Regions from separate parts of the Pseudonocardia sp. Ae717_Ps2 genome, predicted to be linked through region 2. Evidence: riboswitches for the same ligand, from Rfam matches in the RefSeq annotation. Region 2 holds a riboswitch; the other holds the start of a gene.

Region 1 (11,393 bases), on a different contig from region 2:
CGCCGGCACCGTCGAGGGCGAGAGCGACGAGTCCGTGCTGCAGAAGGTGCGGGCGGCCGAGCTGCCGCTGGCGGTCCCGTCGGTGCCGGGGGAGACCGTCGAGGGCGACTTCACCTTCTACTTCCGCAGCAGCTCGGCCCTGGAGACCAACACCGCGATCGCCGATGTCCGGGACGGCAGATGCGAGATCTGGACCTCGCTGAAGATCCCGATCACCGTGCAGCACGACATCGCCGAGCAGCTCGGGCTGCCGGTCAACGCGGTCACCATCCACATCGTCCCGGGCGGCGGCTCGTTCGGTCGTCGTCTCTTCGGCGACGCGGCCAAGGAGGCCGCCGAGATCTCGCAGAAGCTCGGCAAGCCGGTCAAGCTGATCTGGTCGCGCGCCGACGACTCCCGCCAGGGCAGGGTGCACCCGATGGCCACCTCCCGGATCCGGGCGGTCGTCTCGGGGGAGTCCGTCGTCAGCTTCGAGCAGCGCCACACCGGCGTCGCCTGCGACTTCGGGCACGGCTTCGGCGACGCCGTCACCGCGGCCGCCGCGAAGGCCCCGCTGGGGCAGGTCTCGGTCGCGGAGGCGATCTGGGAGCTGACCCAGGCCACGCCGTACGACTTCGGTGTCCAGACCCGGCTGCTCAACGAGGTCGACATGCGGTTCAACACCGGCTCGATGCGCAATGTGTACTCGCCCGACGTCTGCACCGCCCGCGACCTGATCGTCGACCGCATCGCCGAGAAGATGGGCAAGGACTCCTACGAGTTCCGCCGCGAGTTCCTCCGCAACGACGCCATGCGCGCGGTGCTCGACAAGGTCGCGGAGGAGGGCGACTGGGGCCGGTCGATGCCCGACGGCACGGCGCAGGGCATCGGGTTCCACGTCGAGTACAAGGGGTTCGCCGCCTGCCTGGTCGAGATCGACTGCCGCCCGCAGACCGTCGACCGGAAGGTCCGCCAGGCGCGGACCGGTCCGCGCGTGACCAAGGCTGTCTTCGCCGTCGACGGTGGCCTGGTCATCAACCCGCTCGGCTTCAAGGCCCAGATCATGGGTGGGATCAACGACGCGATCGCGATGACGCTGACCGCGGGCCTGCACCTGGTCGACGGGCACTTCGTCGAGGCGAGCTGGGACAACTACTTCTACACCCGGCAGTGGAACACCCCGCCCGAGATGAACATCGTGCTCATCGAGGACTCGGAGGCCCCCGAGCCCGGCGGTGCCGGCGAGTTCGGCGTCGCCGCGACCTGCGGCGCGATCGCCTGCGCCTACGCGCGCGCCACCGGCACGGTGCCGACGCAGTTCCCGATCCTGCACAACGAGCCGCTGCCGTTCGAGCCCTACCCGACGATCCCGCCCGTGCCGCCGTCGCCGACCAACGGCCTCGCCTTCGCCCGCTGAGGAGACTGACATGCCTTCCCACACCTTCACGGTCAACGGCGAGAAGGTCACCGTCGACGTCGAGGACGACGTCCGGGTGCTCTGGGTCCTGCGGGACCTGCTGGGGGTGACCGGGCCGAAGTACGGCTGTGGCATCAACGTCTGCAAGGCCTGTACGAGCCACATCAACGGCAAGGCCTTCAACCCGTGCTCGGTCCCGGTCGGGGCGATCTCGGAGTCCGACGAGATCACCACGATCGAGGGGATCGCCGACGGCGAGAAGCTGCACCCGATGCAGCAGGCCTGGATCGACCACGACGTCGCCCAGTGCGGGTACTGCCAGCCCGGCCAGATCATGGCGGCGATCGACCTGGTCAAGCGCTGCTCGGCCGAGGGGCGCTCGATCGACGACGAGGCGCTCGACGACATCCGCAACATCTGCCGGTGCGGGACCTACAACCGCATCCGGAAGGCGATCAAGGCCGGCGCCGACAACATGTGACGCCGCCGCGGCGAGTGCCTACGCCGCACCACTCTAGGCCGTTAGTGTGAACGGCCAGCTCCCCACACCGAAGGACGGATTCGATGCAGAACCGGATGCGACGCTCCCTCATCGCCGTCGGCGCGCTCGCCGCGGTGGCCTTCCCGCTGGCCGGGATCGCCTCGGCCGACACGGACACCGACGCCGAGCACGGCTACCCCAGCACGCAGAGCCCGACCCAGGGCCTGGACGCGGTGCTGGAGACCACCGACACCCTCGGTTACGGCTTCTTCGACTCGGCCGACGCCGTCTCGTCGAGCAACCGGCCCGACGGCGTCAACGGCACCGACACCGAGATCCCGCAGGCCGACCCCCGCTTCGTCGAGGGGCCGGCCGGTGGGCTGCTGAAGGACGGACCCTTCGAGTAAGGGGCTCCCACGGCGGCGGGGCCGGTACTCCTCACGGGGTGCCGGCCCCGCCGTCGTTCCCGGGTCGGTGCAGGCCCGTCAGTGCAGGACCTTCAGCCCCACCACACCCGCGACGATCGCGAGCAGGCACAGCAGCCGCGCCGTCGTCGCCGGCTCGCCGAGGGCCGCCATGCCGTAGAGCGCGGTGCCGACCGCGCCGATGCCGACCCACACGGCGTACGCGGTGCCGACGGGCAGGTCGCGCAACGCCAGGGCCAGCCCGGTCATGCTCAGAGCCAGCGCGCCCGCGAACAGCAGCGACGCGCCGAGCCTGCTGAACCCGCGGCTCTGCGACAGCGCCGCGGCCCACACCGTCTCCAGCACACCGGAGACCACGAGGTAGATCCATGCCATGACGAGCTCCCTTCCGGAGGGGATGCGTCGTCTTGGCGTTCCGGGTACGGCGCGTCTCGTCCGGGGAGCCGCCGGGGGGCGGTCCGGTACCAGGATGGCGGAGCGCCGCGCCCGGGTCGAGCGATGGTGACCGGTCGGACCGGGACCTACGCTCGCCGGGTGCGTCTGCTCGCCGTCGTCGCAGGGTTGTGTCTGTTCACCGGCGGGATGATCATGCTGCCTCCGTGGCTCCAGTACGCTCTTCCCGATCCGGACGCCCAGCCCTACGTGTACTACCTCCCGCCCGGGGCCCCCGATCCGCCCGGTCCGGACCTCACGTGGCCGATCCTGGGCTCGGTGCTGTTGGGCGTCGGTCTCCTCTGTGGGGTGACGGCGTTGCTGTGGTGGGTCTTCCGGCTGATCGCCCGTCTGCGCTGACCGCCGGGGCGTCGGGGAGGACGGGCCGACACGGCCACCAGGAGCGGACCCACCGCGCCATCCTGCCCGGGAGCCCGCTGTGGCCTACGGTCGCCGGCATGCTGGTCGTGGGATCGGTCGTCATCCGGGTCGACGATCTGGCGGAGCAGATCCGGTTCTGGACCGCGGCCCTGGACTACGAGCTGCGCACCCCCGTCGACGACGACTTCGCGCTCCTGCGCCCCCGCGACGGCCGCCCCGGCCCGAACGTGTCGCTCGACGTCGCGCCGTCCGAGCGGGTCCTGCCGCCGCGCATCCACCTGGACCTGTACGCCGAGGACCAGCAGGCCGAGGTCAGGCGCCTGGTCGCACTCGGCGCACAGGAGGTCCCGTGGCGCCACCGGCCCGCCGACGCCGACTACGTGATCATGCAGGATCCGGAGGGCAACCGGTTCTGCGTCGTCGACGGCGGGGGCGGGCCCGCGTCGTCGGGAGCCTGATCGGGAAAGGGGTCGACGTCGGTGGCCGGTCGGCGGAGGCTCTCGTCGTGGACCATCGACTGCTCGCCTTCGCCGCCGCCGCGGCGGTCGTCATCGCCATCCCCGGACCCAGCGTCGTGTTCACCGTCGGTCGTGCGCTCGCGGCCGGCCGGTCCGCCGCGCTCGCGACGGTCCTCGGCAACGCCGTCGGTGTCTTCCTGCAGGTGGTCGCGGTGGCCGTCGGCCTCGGGCAGCTCGTCGCACAGTCCGCTGCCGCGTTCACCGTCCTCAAGCTGGTGGGGGCCGCCTACCTCGTGTACCTGGGGATCGCGGCGTTCCGGCACCGGCACGACGTCGTCCGCGCGATGCATCGCTCCGCTGAGGGCCGGCGCATCGGCGCGGCCCGCAGCGTCGTCGACGGCCTGGTGGTGGGTGTGCTGAACCCGAAGTCCGTCGTCTTCTTCGTCGCGTTCCTGCCCCAGTTCGTCGACGTGCGTGGGCCGGTCGGCACGCAGATCCTGCTGCTGGGGGCGCTCTTCGTCGCCATCGGCCTGGTGCTCGACAGCGTGTGGGCCCTCGCCGCGGGATCGGCCAGGGACTGGTTCGCGTCGTCGCCGAGGCGGATCGCGGCGGTGGGCGGTGCCGGTGGGCTCGCGATGATCGGTCTCGGCGTCGGGGTGGCGGCGACGGGGTCGTCGCAGTAGGGCGGCTACCGGCCGAGGCCGACCACGACCCCGAGCACGACCAGCGCGAGACAGATCGCGGCGTTCAGGACCGGGTGCTCGGCCAGGATCGCGACGAACTCGCGCAGGGTGGCGCTGGGCCGGTAGTAGCGGGCGGTCGGCGCGCCGACGACCTGGCCGTTCACCCCGACCCGGCGGGCGGTGAGCGCGGCCCGGAACGCATGGAAGTCGTTGGTGACGATGACGCAGCGATGGTCGGGCAGCCGTTCGGTCATGAGCGCCCGGCTGAACTCGAGGTTCTCCTGCGTCGTCCTCGACCGGTCCTCCCGCAGGATCTTCTCCGACGGCACGCCGCGGGCGACCAGGTAGTCGGCCATCGCGACGGCCTCGGCGACCGGCTCGTCGGGACCGCGGCCACCGGAGGTCACCAGCATCGGGTTCCCGCCCCGCTCCCGCTCCTGGTCCCACAGGGCGGCCCCGCGGTCCAGACGGGCGGCGAGCAGCGGCGGCACCGCACCGCGGATGAGCCCCGACCCGAGCACGACGACGAAGTCGACGCCCGGGCGGACCCCCAGCCGCCCGTAGACGAAGGCGTAGGCCAGCAGGCTGCACAGCAGGAACCCGAGGTAGGCCGCGAGCAGCAGCGCCGCGAAGGTCAGCGCCGTCAGGAACCGGTTCTCGACGCGCACCATGATCGGGACGAGGACGACGACCGCGAGGCAGGCGAGCCCCGCGAGCAGGGACAACAGGTTCGCCGGCCGCCGCCCCTCCCGCCGCATCATCACGACGCCGTTGACGAGCAGGAAGCCCGTCAGCACGAGCACGCCCACGATCAGCAGCGCCGCGACCACCACCGTCACGGGCTCGATGACGCCGATGTCGAGCCGGAGGAGCTGGGCGAACACCGCCATCAGGAGCAGGACCGTCGCCGTCCCGCCGAGCAGCGCGTTGCGGAACCGTCGTCGCTCGACGAGCACCCCGACCACGCACAACGTCGCCGACAGCGCGGCCAGGGTGAACAGGACACCGGCGACCGTCACCGGGCCACCCCCAGCCGCATCCCGTCGGACGGGCGGTCCGTTCTCCGCACGTGCTCCTCGCCGGTCACCGGTCCTCCTCGTCGCGACGGCTCTGCACCCGAGCCGTGGCTCATCCGATCATGACGCCCGGCCGTCCGACTAGAGGGAGCTCCGCGCGTCCGGGTGGCCGCCGTCGGCCTGTGTCATCCGTACCGGGGTCCACCAGGAGATGCTGCGCAGCACCCACTCCACCGGCCCGTACCGGAAGCGCCGCAGCCACCAGCGGCTCGCGACCACCTGGACCACCAGGATCGCCGCGGCGAACGGCAGCAGGACGCGGTAGCCGCCCGGGCCGGAGAACGCCGGGACCATGGTCAGCAGCAGGACCAGCAGTGTCGCCGAGAGGTAGTTCGTCAGCGCGAGCCGCCCGAGCGGGGCGAGGACGGAGGAGACCCACGGCCCGACCGGGGACGCCGTCAGCAGGACGAGGGCGCTCGCGTAGCCGACGGCCATGACGAGCCCGGCGGTCGAGGACACCTGGTCGAAGCCGCTGTTCTCGATCGTGTCGACCTGGATGCTCAGCAACGGCACCGCAGCGACGACGGCCCCGGCCAGCACAGCCGTCCACGCGGCCCGGTTCGGTGCCGCGATCTGGCGGTGCAGGCCGTAGCGGGCGGCGGCGAGGCCGAGCAGGAACAGGCCGGGGATGAGTAGCAACCCACCGCTGGTGAACGTGAGCGCCACGCCGATCGCGACGGCTCCGCCGAGCGCGATCACCGGCCGCGGCAGCCAGGAGGCCGGGAGGAGCACGACGAGGCCGACGATCGCGTACGGGAGCAGTGCCTCACCGGGCTGCAGGAGCTGGTGTGCGGCGCCCAGCACACCGAGCGCGAGCAGCCGGCGCAGCAGCACGAGCCACGGCCGGGCGGTCCGCCCGGCCGCTCCGTCCAGGATCAGGGCGGTGCTGAGTCCGAACAGGAACGAGAACAGCGGGAAGAAGCGTTGGTGCGCCGTGACCTCGAGCCACTGGGGCAACGCGCCCTGCCAGGAGCCCGGAAGGGACGGCAGCCCGGCGATCGCGATCATGTTGACGGGGAGGATTCCGCACAGGGCCAGCCCGCGGAGGGCGTCGAGGGCCTCGACCCGGTCGGTCGAGGTCGGGGGTGCTGGGGCGCTCAGGTCTGGTCGGTGCACCCGTCCAGCATGGCGACCGCGCGACGCGGGCGGATCGGCCCGGAGACCGGTTCCGCCCGCGGGGAATCGTCCTTTCGGCCGGGTCACTGCGGTGGGAGCCTCGGACGATGTCGGCATCCCGCGTTCCGCTCCTGCGCTGGCAGTTCGACCTGACGTGGGTCCTGTTCGAGTACCACCTCGAGCGGCTCGACGACGACGAGACCCTGTGGCGGCCGGCGCGTGTCTGCTGGACGGTGCACCCGTCCGACGACGGGACGTGGCGGCCCGACTGGGCGGACTCCGAACCCGACCCGATCCCCGTCCCGACGATCGCGTGGCTCACCTGGCACATCGGCTGGTGGTGGTCGGTGACGACGGACCATCTGCGTGGTCGCACGCCGCCCGACCGCGCCGACGTGGTGTGGCCGGGTGACGCCGCCGCCACCGTCACCTGGATGCGCGCTCTGCGTGACGAGTGGACGCAGGTCCTGGACGGACTGTCCGACGACGACCTGGCCGCGGAGGCCCCGTTCCCGTGGCAGGGGGATCCGGCGATGACGGTCGGTCACACGCTGGCCTGGGTGAACACCGAGCTCGCGAAGAACGCCGCGGAGATCGGGCAGCTGCGGCTGGTGCGCGCGGCCGGCCGCTGAGGCGATCCGTGCGGTCAGGCCCTGCGGCCGCGGAATCGTGCCGACGTCGGCCCGTGTTCATCACAGCGGTGCCTGGTGGCCGGTAACGGGCAATGAGTGCATTCCGCAGCGCAACTGCGCCTGGTGAGCGCTATGTGCCCTAAGGTCCGATCATGACGATTCGCTGGGAGGCGCTGACGATCGACGCCCGCGATCCGGCCGCTCTCGCACAGTGGTGGGCGGAGACGCTCGCCTGGGAGGTGGTCGATTGGCTCCCTGCGGGAGTGGAAGTGCGCCAGCCCGAGCGCCGGTGCGCGTCGCTCTTCTTCGTCTCGGTGCTCGAGGCCAAGCAGGGGAAGAATCGACTGCACCTCGACCTGTACGCGGACGATCAGAACGACACCGTCGATGCGCTCACGGCGCGAGGTGCGACAAGGGCCGACGTCGGCCAGCCGGGGGATGCGCCCTACATCGTGATGCGCGACCCCGAGGGAAACGAGTTCTGTCTGCTCGACCCTCGCTGACGACGAGCACGCCACGGCGTCGCAGAGATGTCATTGGGGATTCCGTGCCCTCGTGGCGCCGTACGTCATGTCTGACGGCTGTTCCCACGAGGAACGCCAGCACCCCTATGGCGAGCCAGGCCAGTGCCCCGCCGTCGTCGAGCGCATGGGGAAGGAACACCGTCGACAGGAGTAGAAGGAAGAGGCCGATACGCAGCACGGTCCACTTCCATTTCCGGACGCCACGGAGCATGCGTCGGAGGCGGGGAGCAGGTCGGTGCGCCTGTGGAGTGCCGCACTGTCGATCGTCGGCGAACCTCGGGGACTCCTCGAAGGGGACGGTCGGAGGGGTCGCCCCCGGTGGACAGGACCGCATCCTGCCTACGGCTGCCCGCACCTGCGTGACGAATCGTCGCATGTGTCCACCGGCGGCTTCAGGGATCAGAGTTTCGGATTCTACTGCTGCGATGACAGCTCGTCCCGATCGTCTGGCGGGCAGTTCGACCGATGGCCGATCAGGTGGGAGATGGGGGCGTCTCGGAGCCATCGCGGCCGAGGTTCGATCGCCGGCGGGCCCTGGCCCTGCGCCAGGACACCAGTGCGAGCAGCACCACGAGCACGGGTATCGCAACGGCGAGCGCCTGGTCCACGCGAACGATTCCGGCGGCGAGCTCGGAACTGTCGTGAAGGAGGCGACCGATGAAGAGCGCCGTCGACGCCCACGCCACCGCCGCGGGTGCCGCGACCAGAACGAACGCGCGGAGCGACAGCTCAGAACCCACCAGCCGCGGGACGAGGGTCCGTACGACGGCGAACCACTGGGACAACACCACCACGGTGCGGGGTCGCGACGCGATGGCGTCCAGACACGAGCGGACCATCGGGACGTCCCGCACACGGGCGAGGGTCGAAGTCAGATCACTGCTCCGGCCTCGGAGAAACGCGAGGAAACGCCCCAACACGGCCGCGATACAGATGCACGGGACGCTGGCCGTCCACGGCACCGCGCCCGCTGCGCTGAGTACGCCGACCGCGATCGGCACTCCGAGCCCCGGCGTCACGACGCCGATCAGTAGCGCCGATTCCGCAACCACCAGTGCGGTGGCCACCAGCAGCATCACGTCGCCCGGGCCGGACGAAAGGATGTCTACCAGCACCAGGAGTCTCCGATTGTTGCGTGCGCGGAACGACCACTGTGGCAGGCAACGTCGGCTGATCCACGAACGCCCGGAGTGTGCCGTCGCTGTCAGTCCCACCAGAGACCTTCCACGGTGGCTGCGATCGCGAGATTCCGGAGAGCTGCCGAGCCGGTCCTGCTCTCCGGGCGGTGACGGGTTCCAGTGCGGAGCCCTTCGATCTTCCGACCCACCTGGTCCACCGGCTACCGTGAACGGGTACCGCACAGGCAGCGGATCTCCGACGACATGTCGACGAGGGAGACCCATGTCTGCGATCACCGTCCGGCCGTTCCGGAGAAGCGACCGTGATCAGCTCACCGACCTGGTCAGTGGCCACGCCCACGCCGTGATGCCCGGGGTGTCGATCACGGTCAACGCGGTGCTGAGCCAGCTCGAACACGAACCGGACGAGTTCATCGTCGACCCGTGGGTCCAGGAACGAGCCACCCTGGTCGCCGAGCAGCGCGGCCGGATAACCGCGGCCGCCCACATGGTCCGCTATGCCGACCACTCCGGCGTCGGCCCCGACCTGCGTGGCACGGGCGAACTCCGGTGGCTCCTGCAGTGGCCCGACGCGTCCTACTGGCCCGACGCCCATCTGGCGGGCCGCTCCGTGACCGATGCGGCGCTGATCGTCATGCGCTCCTGGAGCGTCCAGGCCGTGCTGGCCGACTTCACTCTCCCCGCACCCGGCCTGACCGGCGTCGCAGAGCAGTGGCCCCACATCGGTCAGCTACTCGACGGACTCGGGTTCGTGAGTCGTCGAAGCGAGCAGGTACTACTGGCCGACGTCTCGGACTTGCCCGCCGACGTCCGTGAGGACCTGACGATCCTCCGGACCCTCGGCGAGTGCGGCACCCGCTTCACCGCCCTGGCAGATGGGCAGGAGGTCGGATACGTGGAGATCGACACAACCATCAACGGCGCAGGACGGCTGTCGGCTCCGACGGGGTGGGCAGACGTGGGGAATCTGCACGTCACCGAGTCCATGCGCAGGCAAGGTGTCGGATCCGCGCTCCTCGCCACCGCTGCGCAGTGGCTGCGGCTCGCCCGGGCAGATCGACTGCTGGCATACGCCGAACCCGACGAGTCCGACCTGGCCTCGTTCCTGAAGCGGTCCGGGTTCCGGAGCGTGACGACGAACCGTCGGGCATGGGTGCAGACCACCACTGTGCAGCCGGGCGTCTCGTGACCGAAGGAGGCGAACGTGTCGTAGTGGGTGTGCGCAGCGACGTCGCCCAGCGCGTGGACGGTCTGATCCGGGCCCGACCGGACGACGAGCGAGACCGGAAATGAGACCGAACGCCGAACGCCGGGGGCTCCGCGTGGGAGCCGCCCGGCGTTCTGCCTGTTCAGGCTGGCGGAGGATACGGGATTTGAACCCGTGAGGGATTGCTCCCAACACGCTTTCCAAGTCTGCCGACGGTCGTCCGGTGAGGACCGTTCCGCCGTCCACATGCGTCGGCTCTCGGGCCTGTGCACCTCGCGGACCTGCACGGACGTCGGCGAATGAGACTGGAACTGAGACTGTCCTCCACGCACCTGGCCCGCTGGTGATCTCCTCGCGGCGCAGGCTCGTCCCTGCCGGGCCGAGGGGTGGGGTGCAAGGTACGGGGTCCAGCCTTGCACCCCACCCCTCGGGCTGGCTGCCGTCTCGGTGCGCCGCGAGGAGATCACCAGCCCCGCCGCCCCCCTGATCTCCGAGCGGTGCCGGGTTCGGGCGGAGCCCGGCCGCCGGAGGCGCTGTCTGGGGTCACTCCTGGATGTAGCCGGTTTCGGGGTCGATCATGCTGAGGAAGCCGCGGATGGCGTCGTGGAGTTCCTCGGTCGTCGCTGGTCTGCGCCCCGATCCGAACTGGGAGAAGCCGTAGTCCGGGTTCGGTCCGGTCTCCCAGGCGAAGTCGTAGGTGCCTGGCGCGGCGGGGCGTGGTCGGACGGTGAACCGCTCGCCGTCGACGACGAGGGCCCTCGGTCGCTCCTGCTCCCAGATCCGTCGAGCGTCTGCGTCTGTCATGACCGGATCGTCTCGGATAGGCGCTGCTCGGTGGGGAGGGGCCGGGTAGCCGAGCCACGGCGCCGCGAACGGGCCGGAGGTGTAGTGAGCGAGCGACGGGGCCGGCGTGGCCGGCCCCGCGCCGCCGGAGGCGGCGCCTTGATCCCCTAAAGGCAAATTCGGCAGTCGAGGTGTGCGGTTGCGAGTCGAGGTGACCGTGAGGCCTCCCGAGTGGTTACCGGCAGGCCGAACCCTCGCTTGCCGCACTTTGAATGATAGGCAGTACCATAGGTCCTAGATGGTCTGCAAGAGTGGAGGCCCAGGGCTCCTGGCGGGGACAGGGTCTCTGTCAACTTCGCGGGAGGTGTTGGATGCTTGGTCTGATAGTGCGCTTTAACTTGAAGGATGCCGAGGCCGCGCAAAAGTTTGATGCCCTGGTGGCGGAAATAAGCAGACAGGTCGAGTCCTCGGAGCCGGGCACTCTGCTCTACGTGGTCAACACCGTAGAAGGCGCACCTCTCTCGCGCATCTTTTACGAGGTGTACGCAGACGGCGACGCGTTCGAAGCGCATGAGGCGACCGAGCACATCAAGTATTTTCTCAACGAGCGGGAGCGGTACATTACAGACTTGCGGGTGGAATTCGTCACTCCGGTGAGCG
Region 2 (11,393 bases):
AGTAGAGCAGCTCGATCTTGAGCGAGGCTTTTCCAACCTGCCGTTTGACCAGGTCAGGCCGTTCCGGGGCCGTCGCACCGGGACGGCCGGTAGAGGGCTGACCTGCATCAGCGGTTATCCGTCGTGCTGCCGGAGCGGCTTCGGTGCTGCTCTGCAGACGCTCCGCGGCCAGGTTGGAAAAGCCTCAGTGAGCCTTTTTCAACCTGGCTGGGACGGGGTGGGCGGACGTCCTCCAAGGCCGCCCGATGGCCCGCCCGTTCCCTGTCGATGCAGGTCACGCCGGTGACTCCGCCAGCCTCCGACGTCGCGTCTCAAGCTTCCGACCAGGGCCAACGTCAGGTTGGAAAAGGATCAGTGCACAGGTTAAAGATCAAGCTCAGGTCAGGTCGAGCTGCCGTCGTGGGAGGGCAGTCACCAGCGGTAGCTGAATTTGTCGATCTTGAAGCCCATTTCGCGGAAGTAGGGGCTGACGACCTGGATGGTGACGGGGCCGCTGTGGCCGTTGTTGCTGACGGTGTGGCGGGTGGTGTAGGTGCCGCGGCCGTCGGCGTCGCTCATGGTGAACTCGAACTCGTAGGTGCCGGGTTCGTAGAAGCGGATGGTGATGAAGCCGCCGTCGATCTCGCACCACAGCGGGTCGCCTTGGCGGCATTCGGGGTTCCCGCCGGGGCGCACGGTGGACTGGCTGGATCCGCTGTTGCCGTAGGGCTGTCCTGGCGGTGGGGTGTCGGCGTGGGCAGCGGGTGCGACGGGGGTGAGGAGCAGTGCTGCGGCCAGCGCGCCGGCGGTGGTCAGCCCGGTCACGATGCGTCGAACCAGGGGGCGTCGGGGGGAGCTCTGGTCGTGTTCAGGGAGTGTGATCGTCACGGAATGGAAGTAGATCACGGACTGTGCGTGACCGGAAGGTGGTCGTGTGTCGTGAAAGCAGTCACCTGGTCGGGTGGTGATGGGGTCGTGCTCGGTTCTCGTTGAAGCGTCCACGGGGTGCTCGCTTCTTGTCGTGGACGCGGGAGCCGCGGGAGCCGCTTCCGGTTCCTCGCCCGCCCGGGGGCGGGCTGCGATCACGACGAGAGCTCACGGGCGCGGCTGTGACCGGGGCGGGGTCGGTGAGGATCCCGTGTTCTGGTGTGGGTATTGGCAGCGTCAGGATGCGATTATCGGTGTCGTTCACGGGTGAGATGACGGGCTGGGGGGTATTCCTGATGAGCGCTGACTCTGCCGCTGACTCTGGTGTTGTCGGCGCGACCGGCGATGACTCGGCGCCGGTGTTGATCTTCGGTCGGGGGGCGATGACGCGTCTGGTCGATGGGCGGAAGACCGCGACCGTGGCTGGTGCTGATCATGAGTTGGCTGTGGGTGCTGTGGGTGCTGTGGTGATGGCGATGGTGCCTGGTGGGGTGGCGCGGTTGTCGTTGCGGGTGCGGCAGTGTCATCGGGTGCCGGAGGTGTCGATGGTGCCGCAGGTCGCTGCGGCGGCGGGGCTGGAGTTGTCGTCGTTCACGAAGTGCCGGTCCTGGGATGGGTATCTGCAGGGGGTGGCGCAGCAGGAGTTCCCGGGCCCGGTGTGTGTGCTCGGGGTCGAGGCGGTGGGTGAGTTGGTGGGGGAGGTCCCGCCGAAGGGGCGCCCGACACCGAAGCGGAAGCGTCAGCCGCCGCCCCCTCCGAAGCCCAAGCCGGATCCGAATGCGTCGAAGGCGGTGAAGGGCGGCTGGCTGCTGGTGGGGTCGTCGGGGCCGGTGAAGGTGACACCGTTGACGATGGTGCATCCGCTGGATAAGGCGGTGTTGCAGCAGCGGATCGGGGCGGTGATGGCGCGGCGAGCACCGTCGTTGGAGGTGCGGCGGGCGTTGGGCCCGGTGGTGGGGGCGTTGCTGGAGAAGGGGAAAGCGGGCCCGAACGGGTTGGAGAAGGTGGATCGGGAGCGGCTGAAGGGTCGGCTCCCGGTGGCGGTGGCGTGGTTGTCGCAGCATCAGTTGTTGGTGCGGGGGGCGTGGAATCCGAAGTTGCTGGTGGGGCTGCGGATCCGGCATGTGGTCACCCGCGGTGGCGCCACCGCCCGGACCGCGTCTGGGACCGCGTCTGGGACCGTGTCTGGTGCTGCTGGTGGAGTTCGGGGTGGTGGGCGGTGAGTATGGCCGAGCGGATGGTGCCGTTGGGGTATCGCACCGAGCCCGGTCATGACCCGCAGGTCGCTGCCGCGGCGGCGCGGGTCGTGCTGGCGCGGGCGGTGGACGGGGCTGATGCGTCGTTGCTGATCGAGGCGTTGGGGTTGGGTGAGGGTGTCGCTGTCCTCGCCGGCCGGTGCGTCGATGGTGGCTGGTCAGACGCCGGCGATCGCGGTGACGGTGATCCAGGGTGGTGAGTGCTGGTACTCGGCCCAGTAGGCGTCGCCGAACAGTTCCCGTCCTTGCGGGGAGACCGGGCATCGGCCCCATCCGATCTCGCTGAACCCTGCGGTGCGGAGGCATTCGTCGATGAGGTGTGGGTGCGGTGCGTGGAGCCGGAACGACACCGGGGGGTCGCAGTGCGCTGTGAAGACAATTTCTGTGGTGCCGGTCGAGTCCTGTCCGGCATCGGATTCGGCATCGGATGTGATGTCGAATTCGATGCCGTAGTGGCGTAGGCCTGGTCGTGACAGTGGGGAGCTGGGGTCGGTGAGTAGCGCGACGAGGCGGGTGCCGGGCCGGCAGTTCGCTCGGATGGAGGTGAGCATGGCCTCCAGCGTCGCCCGGTCGGGGGCGTAGTTGAACAGGTAGACGGCCAGGACCACGTCGTAGGTGCCGAGGTGGGGGAGTTCGGCGGCGTCGTGGACGTGGTAGGTGATCGGTGCGGGAGAGGCCTGGGAGGACCCCGAGGGCCCCGAGGGCTGTTCCCGGCGTCGGGCCTCGGTGATCATCGTGGTGGAGTTGTCGACACCGTCGACGTGTCGGGCTCCGTGGTCGCGGCATAGGCGTGCGTAATGGCCGGTTCCGCAGCCGAGGTCCAGGACTTTCTGCCCGGTGAGGTCTCCGAGGAGCGCCCGGACAGCGGGTATTTCCCCGTAGCGGGCGGCGGGGAGTTCTTTCACCGCGTCGTAGGCGGCTCCGATGGAGTCGTACTGGCTGTGCGGCGACATCGACGCCCCTTGAAGGAGATGAACAACCCGTCAGGAGACACGCCCGGGGGAGTTCAGCAGGCCTGCGCGCCCACCGAGCGCCACCATCGAGTGCCCACCGGGCGTCCCGTGATGAGCTGATTACCACTTCCTGGGGGACGGGTCAACAGGAGCGTCCACGGTGTGAGGCCGTTTCCTTGTGAGTCTGGAAGGGGGCTGGTCGCGCCGAAGCAGATCCCGGGAGGAGATCAAGCAGCGAGTGGTCGGGGGACGGGCTGTGGTGTCGGTCGGTGGAGCGTGTCGCTGAGTGGGCGGCCCGACCTCCAAGTATGGCCACGTTAGAGTGATCGTGATTTAGAGGTCGCGCGGATTGATGGATGATCATGGGCGGCGGTGTGGTCGGCTGTCCCAGCGGTGCGTGGTCCAGGCCTGCCGGATCAGGCTACGGAGTGTGATGATGGTGTCGGCGAGGTCGAAGAACGCGTCGACGACGGTTTCGCGGCGCTCGTAGCAGCGCTGCAGCCGGTTGAAGCTGTTGTGCCAGGCGTTGGTGCGCTCGATGTGCCAGCGTTGGGTGGCCTGGATCGGTGCTTTCTCGCCCTTGCGCGCGATCTCGCTGTGCAGGCCTGGTTGCGCGGTGTTCGAGGAAGGATGGTGTGTGTGATGACGGTCTCTCGTCGTTTCGGTGGTGGTCTCGCGGTGGCCGCGCTGGCTGCGGCGCCGATGCTCGGTCTCGCCGGGACAGCGCTGGCTGCTGACCCCACCGGTCAGGCTCCCGGTCAGGGAGTGGCGCCGACGGCGCCGGTGGACAACCGGGGCTGGAGCGCGGCCGGTGGTCAGGGCATGTCCGGCGATGACATGGCTGATGAGCCCTGGCGGGTCAACAAGGACTGGAACTGGGTCAAGGACTGGTGTGTCAACCACACCAAGGAGTCCAAGCTCCCCGGGCAGCCGAGCTCTTACGCGGGGATCAGCTGCCCCCCGGTCTGGAACGACTGACCCCACTCACAGGCCTTATGGACCTCACAGCCTGGGTCCAGGGCTGGTCGGCGCGGCGGGCTCCGCCGCGCCTGGATCTCCCACGGGGCTTCCTTCCCCGTGGTGATGGCGGTCCCGGCACCTGCAGCCCCCTTCATGATCGCTCTGCAGGTGCCGGGACCAGCTCCTTTTCTATACCCACTTCTCTACCTACCGCGGCCGGGGCGGGCAGCATCGCTGCCGCCTGGACGGCGCGGGGTCGCACGACACGTGCTGGAGGGCCGAGGGCGCTGCCGGCGCCCGCCGCGGGGGCCGGCCGAGACCGGCGGTCCTGACCCGCACCGGGCGAAGGAAACGCAGGGCCCCGACACAGTCGCTAGATGATCTTGTAGTGAGCCGGGGCGCGTCGGCGCAGAGTGGTGATATAGCTGGCCCCAGGTAGGTGTGGCGCGGCGGTCAGTCTGCGCCGTCCGCTGCTGCCGATCGCGACTTTGCCGGGGCCCTGCCAGCAACGGGACCGGCTTGGGACCGGCCCGGGATGTGGCCCGGGGTGCGGATGGTCGGGGCCGGGTCCCGGCGGTGTTGTGCCGTGTCCGGTTACCGTGGGCGAAATTCGGTCTGTGGGGATTTCTGATGGGTGGGGTTGCGGTGGGGTATGAGCCCACCCCCGGTCGGGGATGTGTCGACGGTGACCGCGACGTGGCGGATCATCGGCTGGTATCCCAGGTCAGCCAGGAACGCGCCCCAGTTCGCGACCCAGGCGTCGGCCTGGCCCGGATCAGCCAGGTCCAGCCCGACCGGGGAGACCCGCAACACCGCGGTCAGCCATCCGGTGCGGCGGTCCCACAGCAGGCCCTGCTTGCCGCCGCGACCGTCATCGGTGGACAACGGCACGATCGGCCCCATCGGGCCGGGAAGGTCGTGGCGGCGCAGGTGGTCGGTGACCATCCCGCCGGTGCGGTCGGTCCAGCCGGCCGCCTTGCTACGGGTGAAACGCAGACGTCGCATAACCACATCCGAAAGTGAGCTACCACCGATCTTGATGACCACGGCGCCGATCACGAGGGCACCGATGGGCGAGTTCAGCCGGTCGTAGCACTTGATCTTGGTTGTTCGGCGGGACAGGATGTTCCGTGCGTGAGATGTTGATGTTGTCGGATCGGGAGGAGATCTCGAGGGGTCTCGCGGAGGGCTTGTCCTACAAGCAGATCGCCTCGGTGGTGGGTCGTGATCGGTCGGTGATCTCTCGTGAGGTCCGTCGTCACGGCGGACGCTACGAGTACCGGGCCGCGGCAGCGCAGGAACGGGCCCTGGCGGCGCGGGAGCGGCCGAAGCAGTTCGCGGTGGACCGTCACCCGCGGTTGCGCGGGATCGTGCATGCTCTGTTGCGTGGTGGCTGGTCACCGGCCTCGATCGCGGGCCGGTTGCCGACCGAGCACCCCGATGACGAGGCTTGTCGGGTGTCTCACGAGGCGATCTACCAGTGGATCTATGCCACCCCGGTGTCCACGCTGGCCCGCGAGCTGCTCGCGCTACGGTCCGGGCGCACCGCCCGACGAGGCGGCGCCAAGCCCCCACCGGCCCCGCGGATCAAGGACCCGACCTACATCGACGCCCGCCCCGCCGACGCCCAGGGGCGCGCCGTGCCCGGCCACTGGGAGGGTGACCTGGTCATCGGCAAGAACGGCAAGACCGCCGTCGCCACGCTGGTCGAGCGCACCTCCCGGTTCCTGGTCCTCGTGCCCCTGACCGGCCGCGACGCGCTCACCGTCGGCCGTGGGGTCATCGCCGCCACCAGCGGTCTGCCCGCGCACATGCGGGCCTCACTGACCTGGGACTGCGGTGCCGAGATGGCCGGCCACGCCACCGTCACCAAGGGCTCGATGCCGGTGTACCTCGCCCACCCACACTCGCCGTGGGAACGCGGCAGCAACGAGAACCTCAACCGCATCGTCCGCGAGTACTTCCCGAAAGGCACGGACATCACCTCGGACCCGAAATACCTGGCGATGGTGGCTTGCGACATCAACGACCGACCCCGTAAAATCCACAACTGGAAGAAGCCCTCCGAGATATTCGCCGAACTCGTTGAGCTAGATGCTTCAACCGCCTGAATTCGCCCAGGTGTGTGTACGGGGTGCGGAAGATGTGGCGTGCGGCGCGGCGGGAAGGGCTCCGGGTCGGGCGGGACCAGATGGGGGTGATTGATGCGTGTCGCCGGGATCCAGGGCGTGCGCCGCGGGGTCCACCACACGGCCACGACGACCCGTGATCAGCGCGCAGCCCGCCATCCTGACCTGGTCAAGCGGGCGTGGGCGGCGCCGACTCGACCGGATGCGCTGTGGGTCGCGGATTTCACGTATGTGTGGACCGCCTCCGGGTTCTGCTACGTGTCGTTCGTGACCGACGTCCACTCCCGCAGAATCCTCGGATGGAAGGCGTCGATGAGCAAGACCACCGATCTCGTCTCCGGGGCCTTGGCGCAGGCGTTGTCCACTCGCCAACGGGCGATCAGCGAGTTCACCTCCGAGGGTCTTATTCATCATTCGGATGCCGGGTCCCAATATACGTCTCTGGCGTTCACCGAGCAACTCGCCGAGGCTGGTATCGCCGGCTCGATCGGCACCGTCGGTGACGCGCTGGACAACGCGCTGATGGAGTCCACGATCGGCCTGTACAAGTCAGAGCTCATCGTTCCGCATGCTCATTCTCGGAACTGGATCGGTCTTCGCGAAGTGGAGCGAGAGACCGCGGAGTGGGTTCACTGGTACAACAGTGTGAGGCTCCACTCCTCCATTGACTATATGTCGCCGATCGAACGAGAAATGGTGTACGCTACATCCATCGCCCAACAGGGTGCGGTGGCCTGAACCTCAGCCTCTCGCAGACCCAGGACGGTTCATAGCTCGCCGCCGCCTGCCATGGATCCGGAGTTCCTTGGTAGGTTTGCGTACCGAGGGCCTCAGTGGCCTTGCGGACGAGGTCGGCCAGTACCCGCGCAGCGACAAGACTGGCCTCTGGAGTTTATCGTGGCATGGAGCATCCTGATCGCCTCCGGTGTCCTGGAGGCAGTATGGGCGACAGCGCTGGCCGCCTCCGACGGCTTCAAACGCCGCGGACCGACGATCGTGTTCACGGTCGCTCTCGTCTTCAGCATGGCCGGGCTCGCAATCGCGATGCAGAGCCTGCCCACCGGCACCTCCTACGCTGTCTGGGTCGGTGTCGGCGCTGTGCTGACCGCCGGGTGGGCGATCAGCAGCGGCAAGGAGAAGGCGACCCCGCTGAAGATCATCCTGCTCGCCGGTCTGGTCGGCAGCGTGGCGGCGCTCAAGGTGGTTTCCTGATGAGTTGGCTGATCCTCATCGTCAGTGCGGTGTTCGAGGCCGTGTGGGCGACAGCGCTCGGCATGTCCGCCGGACTGAGCAGGCCCATCCCCACCGTCGTGTTCCTCGTGTTCCTGGGATTGAGCATGGTCGGCCTCGCGCTCGCGATGCGTAGCATCCCGGTCAGCGTCGCCTACTCGGTGTGGATCGGGATCGGCGCGGTACTGACCGTAGCGTACGCCATGCTAACGGGCGACGAGCAGTTCACACCCGCCAAAGCCGCTGTGCTCACCATCCTGATCGGATGCATCGTGGGACTCAAATTCACCAAGGGATCCGGCACATCAGATCGCGAGGTCAACGACGTGTAGAACTCGTGACGGAACCGGGCCAGTTCCCCGAACGCCGCCACCTGAGCTTGAGCGTGCACACTACCCACCGCAGCCCTTGTGTTGATCTTCTTCCTTCGACAGAAGCATGATCAACCAAGGGCTGCACCAATGATCACCCGGGGTCACAGCGACAGCACGCCGACGACCTCAGAGCTTAAAGCTCAAGCTCAGATCCGCCCGAAAGCAGGGCGGGTAGTCTGCCGACTGGCGGTGTGAGGTCGGTCGCGATCACGTGGTGAAACTCCGTAGGGATCCAGAGGACGACAGCATATGCGAACGCCAGCCTCGGCCTTCGGCGGCGATCTCGCTCTGCGTCAGCCCCCGAGACGTCGCTATGACCGGTACGTCCGCACAGGTCAAGGGGCGTGCGAGGTGCTACTCGACCGGGTGGAGGCGTCGAGGTTCTTCAGATCACGCGACAATGACTCGAGGCTGTCGACCTGGAGGCGCAGGGCGTCGAGCCGACTGTCCGTGGCTGCCCGGAACATTGCCAGGCAACCGAGCAGATCCTCGAGGCGCTCCGACCCGAGCTCATCGCGTTGCCCGCGCTCGTCGACCGTCGCCAGCAGTTCCTTGACCTGGTCGAGGCTGAAGTCAAGTGGCTTGAGCCGCTTGATGAACGCCAGCCGGTCGACATCGGCCTCGGTGTAGAGCCGGAAGCCTCCCGCCGACCGTGCCGAGGGAGTCACCAGTCCCACTTCGTCCCAGTGACGGATGGTGCGTAGCGACAGGCCGATGCGCGTCGACACCTGACCGATCTGCATCAGCTCATCCCCCATGCCCCCACCTTCCGTCATCGCCCAGCACGGGAATCCCCGCTCGAGGATAGTCAGCGACGCCGACAACGGGTACGCGCGACGCGCCCATCGCTGTGCGCCACTGGCCCGACGAGCCGACGGCGTCACCACCGACCACACCCAGCAGCCGAGCACACCGAGCCGGGCCGGGCGTTTTCCTTAGGAAAACGCCTAAGAGGTCGCGCGGATTGATCACAGCTGGGTCGCGGCCGGGTGTCGATGGTGAGGGGCGGGCACGGGCCTGTCGATCATGAAGTTGTTGACTCTTCGTGATCGTCTGGAGGCCGCGTGCCCGCCCTGCCATCATGGTTGACCGAGCCGTTGTGGGACCAGTTCGCCGCGCTGCTGCCGCCCCGGGTCGAGTTCGATCCCACTCATCCGTGGGGCTGTCACCGCCGCCGGATCGCGGATCGGGTCGTGTTCGACAAGCTCCTGCAGGTGCTGCGGTTCGGCTGCCCGTATCAGGGCGTCTCCGACAGCACCTGCTCGGCGACCACCATCCGCGATCGCCGTGACGAGTGGATCCGGCTCGGGGTCTTCGCCCAGCTACGCCGGATCGCCCTGGACGCCTACGACCGCATCGTCGGCCTGTTGCTTGACGACGTTGCCGTCGACGGCGCCATCACCAAGGCCCCCGGCGGCGGTGAGGTCGCCGGACCGTCACCGGTTGACCGGCGTAAACAGGGCATGAAGCGATCGGTGCTCGTCGAGGGCCATGGCATCCCACTGGGCCGGGTCCTGGCCGGGGCACACCGCCACGACTCCCCGCTACTGGGCCCCACTCTCGACCACCTCGACGCTCTCGGCCCGCTGCCCGACGACATCACCGTGCACCTCGACGCCGGCTATGACTCCGGTAAGACCCGCGACACACTCACCGAACGGGGCCTGCACAGCGAGATCGCGCGCAAGGGCGAGAAAGCACCGATCCAGGCCACCCAACGCTGGCACATCGAGCGCACCAACGCCTGGCACAACAGCTTCAACCGGCTGCAGCGCTGCTACGAACGCCGCGAAACCGTCGTCGACGCGTTCTTCGACCTCGCCGACACCATCATCACACTCCGTAGCCTGATCCGGCAGGCCTGGACCACGCACCGCTGGGACAGCCGACCACACCGCCGCCCATGATCATCCATCAATCCGCGCGACCTCTAACTTGCTCCGCCGCAGGCGGCCGCGAAGCGACTCGCTCCGCCGCAGGCGGCCGCGAAGCGACTCGCCAGGACCGCCACCCGGACACCGCCAGCGACCACGCCCGACACACACCCGACCGAAGATCATCAGATGATGCATGGGTGTGGTGGCCCTTGATCTTGAACGGCGACAGCCGCAGCGGCGGACACACTGAGTCTTTGCCAACCTGACCGAGGACCCGCCGCGAAGCGGCGGCAGGGGCCCCGTCGGCAGCGGCCAGATCCCCGATGATGCAGGTCAGGCCGCCGCGCGGTCGCGGTCCGGGGAGGCCCACTCGACGGCTTGACCAGCACAAACGCCAGGTTGAAAAAGGCTCACTGCGCCGCGACGACACGGCGTCCGGGTTGGTGACCGATCCACGAGCAACAACCGCCAGCACCTAGGCATCCACCGATGACCTCCGCGCGCGACACCCACCACACGCGTCGCGCGCGGACCCGGAACTGCCGCGCCGCTTCCGGTCCTCACCCGCTAGCGCGGGCTCCGGTCCGGATCAACTTGCCCACGAGCCGCGCCGACGACACACCACCCGCCGCAGCCCGCCTCACCCGACAGTCCATGTTCACCGGTTTTCCTCCCAGTACTTCTCGATCGCCTCCGCCAAACCGTAAGAAGGATTCCTTTCTCTCCACTTACGCAACTCAGCCGGATCAATCTTTCTAGCCTTCGCCGCTCTTGTCGCAGCTTCTCGCTTTCTTTCAGTGCGAGAGAGCCCGGTACGGGCAAACACCGGCGACCCACCTGACGCCCACACCCCCACTCCAAGACCGAAGAAAGCTAGAGGAACGAAGACATCTTCTCCCATGAAGAGAAACGCCGCCCCGATGAGGGCGCAGATCAGCGCAATCCCACCACTCGTGATGAATACCGACGAACGCTCACGCGACATAAGCGCCACCGCCGTTCGCTACGCGCCGAACAACGATCAAGAGAAACACTGCGTACGCACCGCAGTAATTCCAAGCAACTCCGCCCCCAGGGCAGCCACCGGGCCCCCGATAGCTTGGATCTTCTCCCACCTGAAACTCGCCCCCCAGAAAGTCTGCACAGCCTCCTTGACGCCCCCCAGCTGCGCAACCAACTTCTTAATCTTCAGAATCTTAGCCGCAGGAACTAGAACACCACCTACCGCAACACCAATAGCCCCGACGCAACCAACAACACTAGCGCGAGATTGGCCACCGACAACAGAATAGTGCGACCGCAACCAATCCTGAGCAACAGAATCCCCCTGACGAAGAACCGAGTCAGGGACTGCACTAATACGCTCAAGGAACAGCGTCAGCCCTTCAATTCTGTCCCGCTCTTGCCCCGGAATGATCCCCAAGGAGCGGACACCAGCCACCGAAGCAGTAGCCACAGACGAAGTCTCAGCCGCAGCAACCCCCGCAGCCGAGCCCACGGCAACAGCCACGACCAACACCGCACCAATACCCCGGCACGCAAACCTCTTTGCACTCACGAGCGCATCCGAACACGCCCCCCCCCCACCGGTCAAGAACCACTACCAGGCGCAATCATGCGACCACACTCGGTACTCGAAACGTGAAAACGTGAAACATCCACCTAACACGCTAATCCACCCAACCCAGAAAAACACCTCACCAGAACC

The links. A riboswitch is a leader RNA that binds a small molecule or an ion and turns the genes downstream of it on or off. The one in region 2 is predicted to bind guanidine.
Region 1: linked by a shared signal. The riboswitch ahead of Ae717Ps2_RS28585 (multidrug efflux SMR transporter) and the one ahead of Ae717Ps2_RS33565 (multidrug efflux SMR transporter) in region 2 are both predicted to bind guanidine.

Annotation. Positions count from the first base shown of each region.
Region 1 covers NZ_MCIS01000001.1:6,170,399-6,181,791, forward strand. The annotation lists gene Ae717Ps2_RS28570 (molybdopterin cofactor-binding domain-containing protein) at 1-1,396, shown strand, start outside; gene Ae717Ps2_RS28575 ((2Fe-2S)-binding protein) at 1,407-1,877, shown strand; gene Ae717Ps2_RS28580 (hypothetical protein) at 1,961-2,284, shown strand; gene Ae717Ps2_RS28585 (multidrug efflux SMR transporter) at 2,363-2,677, opposite strand; guanidine-III (ykkC-III) riboswitch at 2,699-2,764, opposite strand; gene Ae717Ps2_RS28590 (hypothetical protein) at 2,837-3,094, shown strand; gene Ae717Ps2_RS28595 (VOC family protein) at 3,193-3,573, shown strand; gene Ae717Ps2_RS28600 (LysE family translocator) at 3,621-4,256, shown strand; gene Ae717Ps2_RS28605 (YdcF family protein) at 4,262-5,275, opposite strand; gene Ae717Ps2_RS28610 (DUF418 domain-containing protein) at 5,414-6,448, opposite strand; gene Ae717Ps2_RS28615 (DinB family protein) at 6,556-7,080, shown strand; gene Ae717Ps2_RS28620 (VOC family protein) at 7,233-7,583, shown strand; gene Ae717Ps2_RS37505 (hypothetical protein) at 8,078-8,719, opposite strand; gene Ae717Ps2_RS37510 (GNAT family N-acetyltransferase) at 9,006-9,932, shown strand; gene Ae717Ps2_RS28635 (hypothetical protein) at 10,494-10,754, opposite strand; gene Ae717Ps2_RS28640 (putative quinol monooxygenase) at 11,105-11,393, shown strand, end outside.
Region 2 covers NZ_MCIS01000018.1:18,522-29,914, forward strand. The annotation lists gene Ae717Ps2_RS40770 (IS3 family transposase) at 1-172, opposite strand, end outside; gene Ae717Ps2_RS33525 (hypothetical protein) at 412-804, opposite strand; gene Ae717Ps2_RS37840 (hypothetical protein) at 1,161-2,129, shown strand; gene Ae717Ps2_RS33540 (class I SAM-dependent methyltransferase) at 2,321-3,115, opposite strand; partial or broken gene Ae717Ps2_RS33545 (IS5/IS1182 family transposase) at 3,476-3,721, opposite strand; gene Ae717Ps2_RS33550 (SCO6880 family protein) at 4,670-5,200, opposite strand; gene Ae717Ps2_RS33555 (IS30 family transposase) at 5,215-6,186, shown strand; partial or broken gene Ae717Ps2_RS33560 (IS3 family transposase) at 6,195-6,942, shown strand; guanidine-III (ykkC-III) riboswitch at 7,026-7,091, shown strand; gene Ae717Ps2_RS33565 (multidrug efflux SMR transporter) at 7,102-7,416, shown strand; gene Ae717Ps2_RS33570 (multidrug efflux SMR transporter) at 7,416-7,766, shown strand; gene Ae717Ps2_RS33575 (MerR family transcriptional regulator) at 8,144-8,566, opposite strand; gene Ae717Ps2_RS33580 (IS5 family transposase) at 8,873-9,715, shown strand; gene Ae717Ps2_RS36975 (hypothetical protein) at 10,344-10,679, opposite strand.